Tunicatimonas pelagia: one gene and its partner. The main gene of each other region encodes a partner of the protein of the gene in region 2 in a complex. Links are inferred from orthologs where the notes say so. Each region holds a gene or a part of one and is shown on either strand. Other genes may lie near its edges. The genes, in order: P0M28_RS00740 and P0M28_RS01270.

Evidence for each region.
Region 1: the proteins of P0M28_RS01270 (region 2) and P0M28_RS00740 are in contact, whole or in part, in a solved structure (PDB 5XT5), measured with the Bacillus subtilis proteins. The link is inferred for Tunicatimonas pelagia from one-to-one orthologs.

Annotation. Positions count from the first base shown.
Region 1 is NZ_CP120683.1:193,557-201,670, forward strand. The notes cover bases 3,319-6,305. They hold P0M28_RS00740 (iron-sulfur cluster assembly scaffold protein), read right to left. Parts: upstream 5,030-6,305; coding sequence 4,607-5,029; downstream 3,319-4,606. Other genes in these bases: P0M28_RS00735 (alpha/beta hydrolase), read right to left, coding at 3,319-4,582; P0M28_RS00745 (aminotransferase class V-fold PLP-dependent enzyme), read right to left, coding at 5,026-6,255. Outside these bases: P0M28_RS00715 (GntP family permease), read left to right, coding at 1-193; P0M28_RS00720 (SDR family NAD(P)-dependent oxidoreductase), read right to left, coding at 186-971; P0M28_RS00725 (phytanoyl-CoA dioxygenase family protein), read right to left, coding at 996-1,364; P0M28_RS00730 (phytanoyl-CoA dioxygenase family protein), read right to left, coding at 1,386-1,751; more of P0M28_RS00735, read right to left, coding at 2,360-3,318; P0M28_RS00750 (HD domain-containing protein), read right to left, coding at 6,374-6,976; P0M28_RS00755 (WD40 repeat domain-containing protein), read right to left, coding at 7,081-8,114. UniProt on the Bacillus subtilis protein: Part of the SUF-like system that mediates the biosynthesis of iron-sulfur (Fe-S) clusters. Acts as a sulfurtransferase and thus transfers sulfur from SufS to SufB.
Region 2 is NZ_CP120683.1:309,787-317,776, forward strand. What follows is about bases 1,755-4,617. They hold P0M28_RS01270 (cysteine desulfurase), read right to left. Parts: upstream 3,882-4,617; coding sequence 2,628-3,881; downstream 1,755-2,627. Other genes in these bases: P0M28_RS01260 (iron-sulfur cluster assembly protein), read right to left, coding at 1,785-2,114; P0M28_RS01265 (SufE family protein), read right to left, coding at 2,172-2,624; sufD (Fe-S cluster assembly protein SufD), read right to left, coding at 3,892-4,617. Outside these bases: P0M28_RS01250 (malectin domain-containing carbohydrate-binding protein), read right to left, coding at 1-609; P0M28_RS01255 (BrxA/BrxB family bacilliredoxin), read right to left, coding at 1,277-1,693; more of sufD, read right to left, coding at 4,618-5,217; Fe-S cluster assembly ATPase SufC, read right to left, coding at 5,277-6,035; Fe-S cluster assembly protein SufB, read right to left, coding at 6,141-7,586; P0M28_RS01290 (Lrp/AsnC ligand binding domain-containing protein), read right to left, coding at 7,750-7,990. UniProt on the Bacillus subtilis protein: Type II cysteine desulfurase that acts as the initial step in the SUF-like Fe-S cluster assembly pathway.

The DNA of each region.
Region 1 (8,114 bases), 110 kb from region 2 along the record:
TCGGGTGTTTACCGTACTGGCTACCGGAGCCGGGGCAACGGCACCCTCTCATGCCAACGACAGCTTTTTCTGGGCGATGACCCAGCTCACCGGAATGAATATTAAGCAAGGGTACCAATCGCATAGTGTAGGCACACTTATTCTGGCTACTACGGCAATTAGTCTCATTTTTCTGATTACTACCTTTATCTAGCCGTCCAACCCCCATCAACGGTCAGCATCGAGCCGACCATGTAACTGGCAGCATCGCTGGCGAGAAAGATAGCCGCTCCCTGAACCTCCTTTAGTTTGCCCCAGCGGCCTAAGGCGGTAGCCCCTACAATAAACTGCTTGGCTTCTTCGGTTTCGGCAATGGATACATTCATTTCGGTGAGAAAGGGACCAGGGCAAATAGCATTGACGTTGATGTTAAACGATGCCAGCTCCAGTGCCAAAGCACGAGTCATTTGCACCACTGCTCCTTTACTGGCGGTGTAGGGTGTTCGGTTGGCTAAACCCACTAGTCCTAGCGTACTCGCCAGATTGATAATACTACCCCGCTGCTGCTTTTTCATATAAGGTGTCACCGCCCGACAGCAAAGCCAGGTACCGGTAACATTCACGTCCATCACCTGCTTAAACTCACTCTCCGTCAACTCATCAATAGCTCCCCGAATATTAATTCCTGCGCTATTAATCAGAATGTCTATCCGCCCAAAAGCATCTAAGGCAGCCTGCGCCATTGCTTCGGTTTGATCTTTAACCGTTACATCAGCCGAGAAAAAGGTTGCTTTGGTTTCATATGTATCGTTGAGTTGTTTGGCAGCCTGTTCACCTTCCTCAGGGTTACGATTGACCAACATAACGTTGGCTCCGGCAGAGGTCAGTCCGGCTGCCATTGCAAAGCCCAGCCCTTTTGAACCTCCGGTAATGATAGCGGACCTTCCGCTCAAATCGAATTGACTAATTCCAGGAAGTTTTTTCTCACTCATTTTTGATTATTTTTTTGTAGAAACTCAGCGATTTGCCAGGGTAGCCCGCACCTCACAATTACCCGTATGATCGTAACCCTGCTCGCGCTCCAAAGCGATCATAGCCTTGGGACGAAAGTTGGTAATAAATACTCGGCGACGCAGATCAGTACTATTCCCCCTACTGTAGTGGAGGGTGCCACCGTGGTGCAGAACGCATTCACCCGGCTGAAGTTCTACCGCTACTCCTTCTTCCTCAGTAGCTTGACATTCCAGGGCACCACCACCTTTGCCCGCTGGTTGGTGCGGGCGCACTGGCTGAAGATGGGAGCCCGGCACATACCACATACAACCATTGTCCAGTCTAGCTTTGTCTAAGGATACCCAACAGCTCACCGCCCGCTTATCTGGCATATCAATCCAGTAGGCACAGTCCTAATGCCAGGGAGTTGGTGTATTAGAGAAAGGGGCTTTATCAATCAGCATATCAAAGTCCAGAGCCATATCGTCGCCCATCAATTGTTTGGCTAAAGCATCCGTTTTAAGGTGCAACGCCTTACTCAATAAATCCGGTAAAACACGGGAAGGTACTATAATCTGAGTAATACGCTCAGTAGCCGTGGACGTATTATCATTGGTGTGACCACCTAAATCCGAACGATAACGGCTGGCGTCAATCCGGTTAGATAGAAAATCTTCATAGAGGTTTTGATAATAAATTACCTCTTCATCGGTAAGGAGATTCGAGATTTTCAGATAACCGTTTTCCTCAAAGAATTGGCGTTGCTCAGGAGTAATCATTAGGTTATGTTTAGGTTTATAACAAAAATAGGGAGTACGGGTGATTTGATAAGTAGGAAAATGGTTAGTGAGCCTTTTGCGCTACCCTTCGGGTGAACGACTGTTTTGCAAAAAGTAAGGTATCCCGCGCCCCGGCGAAGATCAGATCGCCGAAGCGACTGCACGCACCCGGCGTTGGGCGGGGTTTCCTTCTTACGATGTGGAAGATTCCACGCCACGGTGGCTGGAATTCACCGAGCGTCGGGCGCAAAGTATTATCCGGCAAGGCAATACGCGAAATTGTCGTACACCCCCACCCTTCCTCTGTTGGAAATTTATAGTATAAGTTTTGTGGTTTGTATTGTTAGTGCTCTGCCAAGCCTAAAACTTTGGGTAAATTTTAAATACTGACAGAGTACTATCTCTGTTTCTTAAGAAGCAAAGGTTCTAGATAATTTTATGTGGTTACAGAAAAAGATCGCTTTACTGGCTGTGGGAGACCTTCGAAGTTTCGATCTCTGCTAAAAAGGCACTTCGTTACTCAAACCTTCTGAAGTCTTTTCCGATATTACCGACCGCCAACCACATAGATGCACTTAGAAGCCAACAGCACAAAAAATGGTGACAAATTACGGCTGACGGCTAAACCCGATATCATCAACTACCAAAACTCCTGAAGTATTCTGATCAAATACCAGGGAAATTGCACGAAGCTGCTGGACATCAAAGGCAGAACTATCTGTTTGAAACGATTCCAGTGGAAAATAAAAAGTTTCGGGTTGCACCTCCCATTCGGTTCCGATCATTTCTCGGTCTAGCAAAGCTAGTTTGGTGAAGCGGGTTTTAAGTCGGGGCGCAATAGGTTTAGTATCGCTAATACGCAACTGCGCGCTATGCCCATTTCGGTCGGTCAACTTAATGGTAGCATCGGGCGGTAGCTCTTCCCGAGCTTCCTCATCAGGCTGTTGGCTTTCTTTCTGGTTCAGCCACTGAGGGTTCCCCGATGCTAAGGTAATTACCATACTACCTAAACTATCTACATCTACTGAATCAGAAAACACCACCTTAAAGGAAGCCAGAGAGTCAGCATTAATGTCCTCTCCGTAATTCCAACCTAGTATTACTACATTATTTTCCTGACTGCCTTGGTCGCGGGTGCCCAGGTTTTCTTCCCGCCAAGTGGTCAAATTTTTTGCTTGAATAACTCCTTTATTGCCGGCTGTCGTCAAATTAATATCTTCTTCAAAATCCACCAAAATATCGGTCTGAGCACTCTGAAAGTGGGTGAGATAATAATTATCCGGAAGCCAGTCGCGCGCGGCAGCTATGTTTTTAAACAGGGGAAGGTATTGTTGATTTTGGTGTAGCGTTGCTTCAGCAAAAGCAGTGATGAACACCTGGGTGGCTTGCTGTTGCTCTTTACCCGATAGCAGGGGCGCGGTATTAAGTAGCCAGGCCATCGTTCCGCCAAAGTCAGTTCTTCCCCAGGTGGTATTAAACTGTCCGTGGTTGGCCCGGTGCAGATAAACTCCGGCCTTAAACGCTTTACTATCCAGGCTAAAAATCAGGCGACGGTAGGGTCGCATTCCCCAAAAGCTTACCTCGTCTGAGTCGTAGGAGCCTTGCAACGACAGATAACTAATGTCTTTTAGCGTGATTTGGCGATTGTAGCGATAATCAGTAGGAGCTAAGGTAACTATCCCTTTTATTCCGAAATTGAAGTCGAAAACTTCTTGGGCATCGTCAGGGAAGCGGGGCAGCTGGTTGAAGGCCGCCGCAATAGAAACAGCTTCACCACCCCGAGAATGACCCATCAGCAGCACCTTGTTCAAATCAGCTTTTCCGGCTAACGGATGCGTGGTCGTTTGATTCCAGCTTCGCCACTGTTCGAGGTGCTTGAGCAACAGCCATCCTCGTACCGGCATCTCTTTCCCCCGAAAATCCCCCGACCAGTGCCCATTAATAAAGTTCTCATCAACTGATACGGTGATAAAACCTCGCGAGGCTAATAGCTCACCCAAGTATCCGTAGCCATCATCCGAATAATCAAGCATGCTATGGTTGCCATGTACTACCAGAATAACCGGGAATGGCCCGGTACCTTCCGGCATATACACCCGTCCGTTCAGTGGAAAATTCGCTACCCCAAACCCCCAGTAGCGTTCCCGCCACTTTTTCTTCTTCCCTTTCCAGTCGGGCAGCAACCGGGAAGCATCTACTGTTTGAGTTTGGTAGACAACTCCTTCGGCATACTCTTGGCGTTGCTGATCGTGTCCGCTGCCGTAGGTAAACGTAATTACTTCATAGTTTCCTGGAGTGGTGGGATCAACCAACCCCTGGCTGCTTAGCGTAGCAACATTGGTTGAGGAAAAAAGCGGTGGCAGGTTTTCAGTAAAGGGATCGCGACCTTCTTGTTGTAGCCAGAAAAAGCTACCAGCCAAAAATACCAGGGTGACTGCGATACCCAACCAAGCCCAACTACTTTTAGGAGAGAGGGTGACTTGTTTAACGCTAAAATACAGCAGCATTGAAAATAGAATGGTTAGAAGTGCAGCAGGATAGAAGACCAAATCAGGCCAACGAAACGCGGTGAATTTCACCAGCACCAACGCAGCTATAGTTCCCAATACGGCAGCATTAAATTTCAACGGCAGTTTATTAACTAGCTTCCCTAATAGTCGAAAAAGAACATAAAACAGCCAAGCTGCCCCTGCCCCCAACGAAGCTCCAATAAGCATCATCAGTACCGGAGGAATAAACGTTTGAAAATGATAGCCCGCAGTGCCGGATACCACGGCGCATAAAATGAGAAAAAAAGGAAGCGGCGTGGCGGTAAAGAAGCGTTGACGCATGATAGGCAGTTTTGCAAAGAATTTTTAATTGGTATTCGTACGCTCTTTAAAATAATCGAGCAGAGCTTTCCAGGGAAGCGTGATACAGTCCATTCGTCCTTCAAAGTGCTTTAGGGCAGCCAGTACGGCTAACTCATCGTCTGGCACTGGCTCATCTTGAGCTAAGGCTTGCAGAAATTGTTGGCAATAATCGGCCATCTCAGCGTCAGACATTCCCTCAATTCGCTGAAGCAATACTGAGGTGGAAGCCTGAGAAATAGCGCAGCCAATTCCCTGAAAGTAGCCTTGCTGATCCCCACTAATTTGAATATGGTATTTGTCCCCACAAAAGGGGTTGTAAGCTAGCACTTCGTGCCTATGCTTTTCAATACTTTGAAAATGATAGGGATTGCGCTGATGAGGCACAATCTTTTCTTTAAATAGTTGCCTGAGTTCTTCCTTAGTCATGTCCAAAAAGATTTCATTGCCTGCATTGAACCAACTAATTTATCAATATCGGACGGAGTATTATAAATGGACAGCGAAACGCGCACGGTAGCGGGTACACCCAAATGGTCTAACAGTGGCTGAGTGCAGTGTTGCCCCGCTCGTACCGCAATATGGTCTTCATTCAGAAAACTAGCAATATCGTGCGGATGCATTCCGTCCAGGCTAAATGACAGAAGGCTGCTGCTCAGAGCTGGGTTTCCGAGCAACGAAAGCCCTTCAACGCTAGCTAGCTTCTGGCGGGCATCGTTGGTAAGCTGGTGGAGTTGCTTCACAAGGCTCGTTCGATCTAGTGTTTCAATGAAGCGGATGGCTTCGGCCAAACCAATTACTCCGGCTACGTTGGGGGTACCTGCTTCCAGAAGATACGGATAGGATAAGAACTCCGTCTCCTTCACGGTTACCGAACGGATAATTCCTCCGCCGTAGTTGTAGGGCTGTACCTGCCGATGGTAGCGTGGGTGCACGTATAAAATTCCTACTCCGAACGATCCAAACATTTTATGAGCAGAACATACCATAAAATCACAATCCAAATTTGTGAGATCAATTGGGTAAAGGGCTGCACTTTGCGCTGCATCTACCAGTACCGGAACTTCTCGTTGGTGGGCCGCTGCGATAATTTTCTCAACGGGGTTGATGGTACCCAGGGTGTTGGAAATATGCACCACGGCCACTATCGCGGTGCGAGCATCAATCAGCGTATCTAATTCGCTCAAATCAAGATCACCCAACTCGCTTACCGGAATTATGCGAAGCTCAGCACCATTAGCCTGACACAGCATTTGCCAAGGAATAAGATTGGCATGGTGTTCCATTAGGCTCACCACTACATTATCGCCGGGTTTGAGCGTTGCTTCAATAATGGAGCGAGCGACTATATTCACCGATTCGGTAGCTCCCTGCGTGAAGGCAATACAATTTTCTTGTGGAGCACGGAAAAATTTTGCCACCGCTGACCGAGCCGCTTCAAACTCTTGGGCAGCCCGAGCCGAAAGCCGATAGACTCCCCGACGGATGCTGGCATTCTCTCGCTGATGAAAGTTATTGACTCTATTGATGACCGACTGGGGTCGCTGAGTGGTAGCAGCATTATCCAAATAGACCAGTTCTGGGAATTCCGAGAAAATCGAAAACTGCTGTTTTATGTCAGTAGGATCGTTTAGTAACTTTTTGCTTTCTACCACAACCAATATTCTTTAATAACTGATGAGTAATGATTGATGAAGTTACTATTAGTCTCTAATCTTCCACCTTTTCCTTTCACTTCTCACCATTCATCAATCATTAATTGTTATACATTATTCATCGCACTTCTGCTTGGTGCTGAATAACAAACGTGATTAGCTCGGTGAGGTCAACTCCGGCTCGTTGGCTGGCATCTTGAATATCTTCCCGAGAAACCTGAGCAGCAAATGATTTATCTTTTAATCGCTTCTTCACACCTTTAGGCTGCATACCTTCGTAACCCGTAGGCCGCATTAGTGAGTAGGCATGAATGAGACCCGACAGTTCGTCGAAGGCATACAACATCTTATCCATCTTGCTTTTTGGCTCTACTCCGAAGTAGCTTGGCCCGTGGGAGGCAATTGCTCGGATTATGCTGGGAGCTACCTGTCGGTTTTCTAGTTCCTCAATAATTTTACGACAATGCTGGTCGGGCCACTGATCCCAATCGGCATCGTGCAGTAGTCCAGCTACCTCCCACTTTTGTTGCTCTTCCGGAGACACGTTCTCTTTCTCCTCAGCCCACGCTCTCATTAGGGTACCAACTTGGCGCATATGCCGTTTCAAGCTATCATTCTTTATCCAGTCATTTAATAATTCCTCCGCCTCTGCTTTGCTAGGTACGTTGTTTTCATTAGCCGGATTACCAAACTCCGTTCGGTTAAGAGATAGTAGATTCATAGAACAATAATTAATGGACGCTTAATCGTATGCAATGGACTATCATCCGTGGACTGTGGACTAATAACCAATTAGACAATTTAACCGTTGAGTCATTTAGTCTTTCACTTCGGCTTTAGGTCTCGATTATTCAGTTGTTGATCGGCTATCTCGTGGTAATTGCCTCGTTGTTGAGTATTCGATAGCATCATGTACAGCGATAGCAAGCCACTATCCTCGTGGGAGGTAAGCAGCAATCGTCCGTCGGCGGAGAAGTCCAGGTACTCAGTGCGAGGAGCGGGTAATTCGTAGGCTAGTTGCCCGTCGTTTAATCGGTAAAATGAGATTTTTAGCTGATGTCCACCCGTAGTCAAATACTGTCCGTCGCCGGTAAAAGCTACTGCTTCTACCCGCAAAGGTTCTTTAAAAGCATGAAGCAGCTCACCCGTTTCAACGTTAAAAACCCGAGCGGTGCTATCGAAGCTTCCTGTGGCAATCATGGTTTCGTCAGGTGATATCCGGACAGACTTGACCGAAGCAGCATGATCGCCATAGCTACGGATTACTTTTTGTTGAGCTACGTCAACCAGTTTGGCAAAACCTGTGTAAACTGTTTTACCCGTTTCAGCATCGGGGGTCTGGATATTCCCCCCCACTAGCAGCAGAGAATCGTTTTTAGTAAAATGAAGGGAGTTGATGGTAGAACCAGTGTTGATTTTGCCCAGCATCTCGTAACTACTAGCATCCCAAAGAAAAGCATCGCCTGCTTCGGAACCAGTAGCTAATATCTGCCCATTATGCGACCAAGTGATTCCGTCTAATCCACTGTCGTGTTCCCAGCTAGCAAGCTCTTTTCCAGTATCCACATCCCAAATTCGGACATAATAATCTTCTCCTCCGGTAGCAATTCGCTTACCATCGGGAGAAAAAACCACACACTCCACTTCTGATTCGTGAGCTGCTTCCCACAGTAATGCTCCGTCGGCAATACGCCATAGCATTACCTGATAACCAAACTTAGCACCAGATACGGCTAATCGGCCATCGGGAGAAATTTCGGCAGCTTCTACCGAACGAAGTACGGGTGAATAGTCAGCCACTCGGTGCCAGAGCGGAATAATTTCGGGTTGTTCACTGTTATAAATATTGGTTTGCCCGT
Region 2 (7,990 bases):
GGGATCTAGCCCACTACTGGTATGCTGACTATCGCCGTAGTAGCTGGCATCAACTTGGGCAAACCCAGAGGTTGGCGACAGCGAACGCTCGATGGCATAGTCATTACCCAGCGCGGGGTCATCCCAATCCAAGTAGATTTCAGTATCCGACAAAGCAGTTGCTATCAAGTTAGTTGGTGGATCGGGAAGTGAAGTAGCTTCATCAATCACCGTAAAGTTAATCGTGAGAGCCGTTCCGGCAGTACCACCCGCATTAGAACCTGAGAAAGGGGTAGCTGTTAGCGTATGATCGCCTAAACTTGGTGTCCAGTTTTTATAGTCTCCGTTAGTATCTCCTTTCAGAGCGTAGGGAGCAACGTTCTCGGTCTGAAAGTTAGCATTTCCGTCTAAAGCAAAGCGCACTGAACCTACTGTAGCCGGGTTGGTGTTGGCTCGTACATTCAAGTTGGTGGTTGGTAAAGTAGCCAGGTTCAGCATTTGGCCATTTTGTAGTACCCCAATGTCAGTATTGGTGTTCGCATTAACTAGCGTAAGGCTAGTAACCGATTGCGACTGTACCGTACTCCAGCTAAATAAGCAGAATAGAAGTAGTAATAGTTGTTGTCTCATAGGAATGTTATATTATGTTTAGAATTAGTAGTCTAGACAGAACACACCCTTAATTACTCTTCCATTTTCTCGGAAGAAGTTAGCTGTATCGATAAATAACTTCCGTGTGGTACCTTATTAATTAACCCATTTCGGATACAACCGCAGAGGTAAATTGCGACAATAGTAGTAAATATTGGAGGCAGGGTAGTGAGAAAGCGACAGGAATACGATAATTACCGTATATTTTATTACAGGCTATTTAAGATAAATTGAAGCAATTTACAAACATTGCTTGATAAAGATTTAGCTCAATTAACGAGAGGAATACGAATGGGTGAGCCCAGAAAACTCTACCGATAACTTTCTTGGGCGGGGAGCTTGGGGTACAGGGGTAGGAATAATGATGAATAACTCACTTACTCAACAAGATAATAATCAAACTCTCCGCTTAGGATTGCTATTCACCCGAAAAAGTCAGATATAACGCTAGGATGAAATCAGCTAGTTACTAGCTAACTAAATTAGACTTATTAAACCCTCAAAATGGCAACTTACGTGCATTTTAAGGGTCTTTTTTTTTAGCTTCTTACACGTTCATGTATCTGCGAGCTTTCACTTCGTATTTTAAGTGAAATTGCCAAAGGCTCCATTAGCTTATCAGATACATTCTTAGTAAGCAAAGTACTTAGCAGTACTCGTCAAATACGTCTAGCAAATGCTCGGCAATCATTTGAGCCGAACGGCCTTCAATATGGTGGCGCTCCACAAAGTGAATAAGCTCGCCATCTTTAAATAATGCGATAGAAGGCGAAGAAGGTGGATAAGGCAAGGTGTATTCTCGGGCTTTAGCTACCGCTTCCTGATCTACTCCAGCAAATACGGTAGTTAAGTTGTCAGGCTTTTTTTCGGAGTGACTAACCGCTAGTTTCACACCCGGACGCGCTGCTCCAGCAGCACAACCGCAGACGGAGTTGATAACCATCAGGGTGGTTCCCTTATGATCTTCTAAGTGATTAGTAACTTCTTCAGATGTAGTTAATTCGGTAAACCCAGCGGACGTTAAATCGGTACGCATTGGGGCTACTAAGTCAGCAGGATACATATTTATTTTATTTGTAATGAAAATAGTTTAAAAGTTACAAGTTTAAAGTCTCTTTTGTTTAGTAGTAAACCTGTAACCCTAAGCTTGAAACTCATAAAAACCCTAATTCTAGTTTAGCCGCTTCAGACATCATGTCTTGGGTGTAGGGCGGATCGAAAGTGAGTTCAATATTAACGTCATTTACTTCTTCAATCGTCTTAATTTTTTCTTCTACTTCACTGGGAATAGCTTCGGCAGACGGACAGGCTGGGGAGGTCAGGGTCATCAATACGTACACATTGTTGACTGGATAAACATTAATCTCGTAGATTAACCCTAACTCATACACATCTACCGGAATTTCTGGATCATAGACAGTCTTGATCGCTGAAACGATTTTCTCTCGTAGTGCTCGGGTATCGGTCGTAACGGTATCACTCATGAAATTGAATAGTTAATGGTCAACAAATTGAGTAAGCTCAACACCTAACCATACATATTATTTTGGATCACTCTTCGCTATCGCTTGTCGCTCTTTATTTACCAAAGCTGCTAGCTTTATCTGTTTAATCATGGCTGCAAATCCATTGGAGCGTTGGGTTCCAATAAATCGATTCATGCCAATTTTATCAATAAAAAACAAATCAGCATCTACAATGTCATTAGGAGCCTGATCTTGGAAAACGCGCACTAACAAACTTACTAACCCCTTGGTAATCGCCGAATTGCTATCCGCTTCAAAATTCATTTTACTCTCTTCTAGCGAAGGCACCAGCCACACTTTCGATTGGCAACCTTTCACTATATTTTCTTCGCTCTTCTTAGCCTCTTCTAGCGGAGGCAACTTTTGCCCCAACTCTATAATGTAGAAGTTAGTCATCTCCGGGTCACCATCCAGCAAGGCAAATTCTTCTATTATTTCGTTCTGTATTTCGTCAATTGATTGAGCCATAGATTATTTTCCCATCATCTTTACAATACGCTGTAGCCCTTCTACTAATTGATCGATCTCCTCCTTCTTGTTGTACATGGCAAACGAGGCTCGAACTGTTCCTTCCAACCCAAAGTGAGCCATCAGCGGTTCAGTGCAATGATGCCCAGTACGCACCGCAATACCTCGGGCATCTAACATCTGCCCTACATCAAAATGAAAAATATCGTCGAAGACAAACGAAACAACATTCATTTTCTTCTCAGCAGTTCCAATCATTCGCAGACCAGACACTTCACTCAATCGCTGGTGAGCGTATGCTAACAGTTCTTCTTCATATGCTCGCATGGCGGGTTTGCCCAGTTGATTGATATAGTCAATCGCCGCTTTGAGGGCAACTACATCGGCAATATTGGGCGTACCTGCCTCAAACTTGTAGGGAATATCATTGTAGGTCGTTTTCTCGAAGCTTACGCTGCGAATCATCTCTCCTCCACCTTGGTAAGGAGGCATTTTCTCCAAAAGACGACGCTTACCGTACAATGCTCCCACTCCGGTTGGGCCAAATACTTTGTGCCCAGAAAAAATGTAGAAATCACAATTTAGGGCTTGCACGTCAATATCTAAATAAGCCGTTGATTGCGCTCCGTCAATTAGCACTGCCGCCCCTTGTGCGTGAGCTAAATCGATAATTTCTTTTACCGGATTAATGGTTCCTAACGAATTGGAGACATAAACTACACTCACTAGTTTAGTACGCGCCGAGAGTAGTTTTTTATACTCCTCTAGCTCAACCTCACCTCGTTCGTTTACGGGAATTACTTTAAGCTTAGCTCCTTTTTCTTCACAGAGCATTTGCCAAGGCACAATGTTGGAATGATGCTCCATCCCCGAAATAATGATCTCATCCCCTTCTTTTAAGTTAGTCCGGCCAAAAGTAGCTGCTACCAGATTAATGCCATCGGTGGTTCCTTTCGTAAAAACAATCTCTTCCGGCTCATTAGAATTAATGAACTGATGAATTGCTTGACGGGTCTCTTCAAATACAGCCGTAGCTCGCTCAGCCAATGTGTGTACCCCCCGGTGAATGTTAGCATTGTCTTGCTGATAGTAATGCGTTAGTGCGTCAATCACTACTTGCGGTTTCTGCGTAGTAGCGGCATTATCCAAATATACTAACGGACGCCCATTTACCTCTTGATGGAGGATAGGAAAGTCACTCCGAATCTGATCTATATCTAGCTGAGTGGTGGACACTACTGTGTTTTCCGTACTCATAATAAACGCATTAAAAGTTAGTATTCAGTCGCTGATCAATGACCGCCTCAATCTGATGACGAACAAAGTCTAGCTCAATATTTTCTAGCACGTCACCCGCAAAAGCTCTTAGTAAAATGGCTGTTGCTTGATCTTTACTCATACCTCGCGCCCGTAAGTAAAATAATTGCTCCTTATCAATCTGACCAGTAGTAGCTCCGTGCGAACATTTTACATCATCGGCCCAAATTTCGAGTTGAGGTTTGGTATTGATAGATGCGTTGTCAGTTAACAAAATATTCGCATTCGACTGAAAGGCGTTAGTCTTCTGTGCATCCTGACGGACATAAATCTTTCCGTTAAAAACGCCTTTTGAGTAATCGTCCATGATGCCTTTGTACAATTCATTACTGTACGAGTTAGGCTTACGATGGTCTACGGCAGTGTGATTATCCACGTGTGATTTGCCATCTAACATATACAGACCATACATATGCGATTCGCAATTTTCACCATCCAACGCAATATTCAGGTTGTTACGAAGCATCGCCCCTTGTAAGGATACGGTTACCCCGGTGAATCGGCTATCGCGAGCCTGATACACTTCCGTAGTTCCGGTATGATACGCTTTTTCGCTCTCTGGCTGCAATTTGTTGTAGTACACCGACGCATTGGCATCTACCCAAATTTCGCTTACCGCATTCTGATAGCTCGCTCCGCTACCTAGCGTGTAAAACGACTCAATGACTGATAGCTTACTGCTTTGTTCAGCGATGTACAAATTTCGTGGTGATCCCACACTTGCCCCGGCCGATGTGTCGCTAATAAAGTAGACTAAGACCGGAGTTTCTACTACTGTGTTTTTAGGAGCATATACAAATAATCCTTCCTGCGCCACCGCCGTATTAAGTGCCACGAAAGAATCTGATTGATCGGCGGTTTGCTGGGCAAAATACCGGTCGATTAATTCGCTATGGTTTTGGTAGGCTTGGGATAAAGTCGTGATGACCACCCCTTCTTCAGCACTTTCTATCCGCGAAAAAGAAGGCTGAAACGCTCCATTGACATAAACCAGCACGTTCGCCGATAGATCGGAAGGAACAACCCTGTCCAATAAGCCCTGCACCGCCTGAGTATCAACATTAGATTTCGTTAACTCATTGCCATCAAACTCACGCTCTAAAGCCCGGCTAATAGGTGTGTAACGGTATTCTTCGTCTTTTTTTGCCGGAAAACCTAATTTCTCAAAGTCAGCGAATGCTGCCCGCCGACGCTGATGCCAAGCTGAGTCGCCTTGGCCATTGATAGTCTCTTCCCGATCTTTAATATAGGTTATAAACGCTTGTTCTAAACTCATTCGATAATGAATTCAATATTTTCACACAAATGTAATTGGCATATTTGCAGACGATTCCTTCAAGCAGTTACATCTACGGTTTCCTTAATCCAGTCGTAGCCTTTTTCCTCTAGTTCCAACGCTAACTCTTTACTACCTGATTTCACAATGCGCCCGTTATAAAGTACATGCACGTAATCTGGCACAATGTAATCTAACAGCCGTTGGTAGTGGGTTACTACAATGGTTGCGTTATCTTCACTTCGTAAGGCATTTACCCCGTTGGCGACAATTCGTAAAGCGTCAATATCTAGCCCGGAGTCAGTTTCATCCAAAATAGCTAAAGTAGGCTCAAGCATGGCCATCTGAAAGATTTCGTTGCGCTTCTTTTCCCCTCCAGAGAAGCCCTCGTTCAACGAACGACTTAGGAGCGACTGGTCAATATCTACCAGTTTCATCTTTTCCTTCATCATTTTGAGGAAAGCAACCGCATCCAGTGAATCTTTTCCCTTATGCTGACGCACTTGGTTCACTGCTGTTTTCAGGAAGTTGGTTGTACTCACGCCCGGAATTTCTACTGGGTACTGAAATGCTAAAAAAATACCTTCTCGAGCTCTCTCTTCGGGTTCCATCTCTAGCAGGTCTTGCCCCATATATTGCACCGAGCCATCGGTTACTTCAAAATCTTCTCGTCCGGCCAATACCGAGGCCAACGTACTTTTGCCCGAACCATTGGGTCCCATAATGGCGTGTACTTCGCCCGGTTTCACTTCTAGCTCAATACCTTTGAGTATTTCTTTCTCTTCTACCCTTGCGTGTAGTCCAGTAATTTTTAACATAATGATAGGTGGATTATAGCAACGAAATCAGAAGGGCGTCCCACGCTGGACATTCCATGTTGGACACCCTTTCTAATTTCGTAGTGATTCGAAATAATTATGAAGTTACCCTACGCTTCCTTCTAACGTAAGAGCCAGTAGTTTTTGGGCTTCTACGGCAAACTCCATCGGAAGCTGATTGAGTACTTCTTTACAGTAACCATTAACGATAAGTGCTACTGCATCTTCTTCACCAATACCTCGCTGTAAGCAGTAAAAAATTTGATCTTCGCCAATCTTAGAGGTGGTAGCCTCATGCTCAATCTGCGCCGAACTATTATCTGATTCTATGTAAGGAAACGTATGCGCTCCGCAACGGTCGCCCATCAGTAGCGAATCGCATTGCGAGAAGTTCCGAGCATTTTCAGCCCGCTTCATCACCTTTACTAAACCTCGGTAACTGTTCTGACTTACTCCTGCTGATACTCCCTTAGAAACAATTCGGCTACGAGTATTTTTGCCAATATGAATCATTTTAGTTCCGGTATCGGCCTGTTGATGATTGTTGGTTACCGCTACCGAATAAAACTCACCGATAGAATTATCCCCTTTCAGTATGCAGCTTGGGTATTTCCAAGTTACGGCTGAACCTGTTTCTACCTGCGTCCAAGAAATCTTAGAATTCTCTCCGGCACAGATACCACGCTTCGTTACGAAGTTGTAGATTCCACCCTTGCCGTCCTTATCGCCAGGGTACCAGTTTTGCACGGTAGAGTACTTAATTTCGGCATCTTTGGCCGCGTACAGCTCTACCACTGCTGCGTGCAGTTGGTTTTCATCCCGCATCGGGGCGGTGCAACCTTCCAGATAGCTTACGTAAGAACCTTCTTCAGCCACAATTAATGTTCGCTCAAACTGCCCTGAATTTGCTGCATTGATGCGGAAATAAGTAGAAAGCTCCATTGGGCAGCGTACACCCTTGGGGATATAACAAAAAGAGCCGTCACTAAATACCGCAGAGTTGAGAGCTGCGTAGTAATTATCGCCAGGAGGCACCACTGAGCCAATATGCTTCTTCACCAGCTCCGGATGCTCCTGCACTGCCTCACTAAATGAACAAAATATGATGCCTAACTTGGCCAGTTTATCTTTGAAGGTTGTAGCTACCGATACGCTATCGAATACTGCATCTACCGCTACCCCGGTTAACCGTTTCTGCTCTTCGAGCGAAATTCCTAGTCGTTTAAAAGTATCTAGCAATTCGGGGTCTACCTCATCTAAGCTTTTAGGGCTTACCTTCTGCTTAGGGGCTGCGTAATAGATAATATCTTGATAATCAATTTCCGGGAAAGAGACATTATGCCAGGTAGGCTCTTTTAAGGTAAGCCAATGATGGTACGCTTTCAACCGCCACTCCAGCATCCACTCCGGTTCCTTCTTTTTGGCCGAGATAAATCGGATAGTATCTTCATTGAGACCTTTTGGGGCTGATTCCTGCTCAATATTGGACTCGAATCCGTACTTGTAGTCAGATTGGGTAAATTCTTCCAGAATTTGATTGTCCTTACTCATCAGAAATGATTTGTTTAAATTTTAAATGGCTAACGTTCCACACCAAAAAACGTTCATCGAGAATAAAGTTAATTCGGTAGAACTAAAAATCAACATACTTCCTTTTCAGAACGAATTTGAACAGGCGTAGTTACAAATCTTACTAGGAAATTAGAAAAAGATTTTAGTCTCCCAGCTGAATATGACGATTCAAACTTTCTTCTAGCGAAATAAGGGTTTCGGTACGAACAATTCCTTCAATACGCTGAATTTTATCGTGCAGCACTTCCCGCAGATGTTTAGTGTCACGGCAGTGGATTTTAATGAAGATACTGTAGTTCCCGGTAGTGTAGTGAATTTTCACTACTTCTGGCACCTTCTTCAGCTCATCTACTACATCATTGTAAAGCGAACTTTTTTCTAAA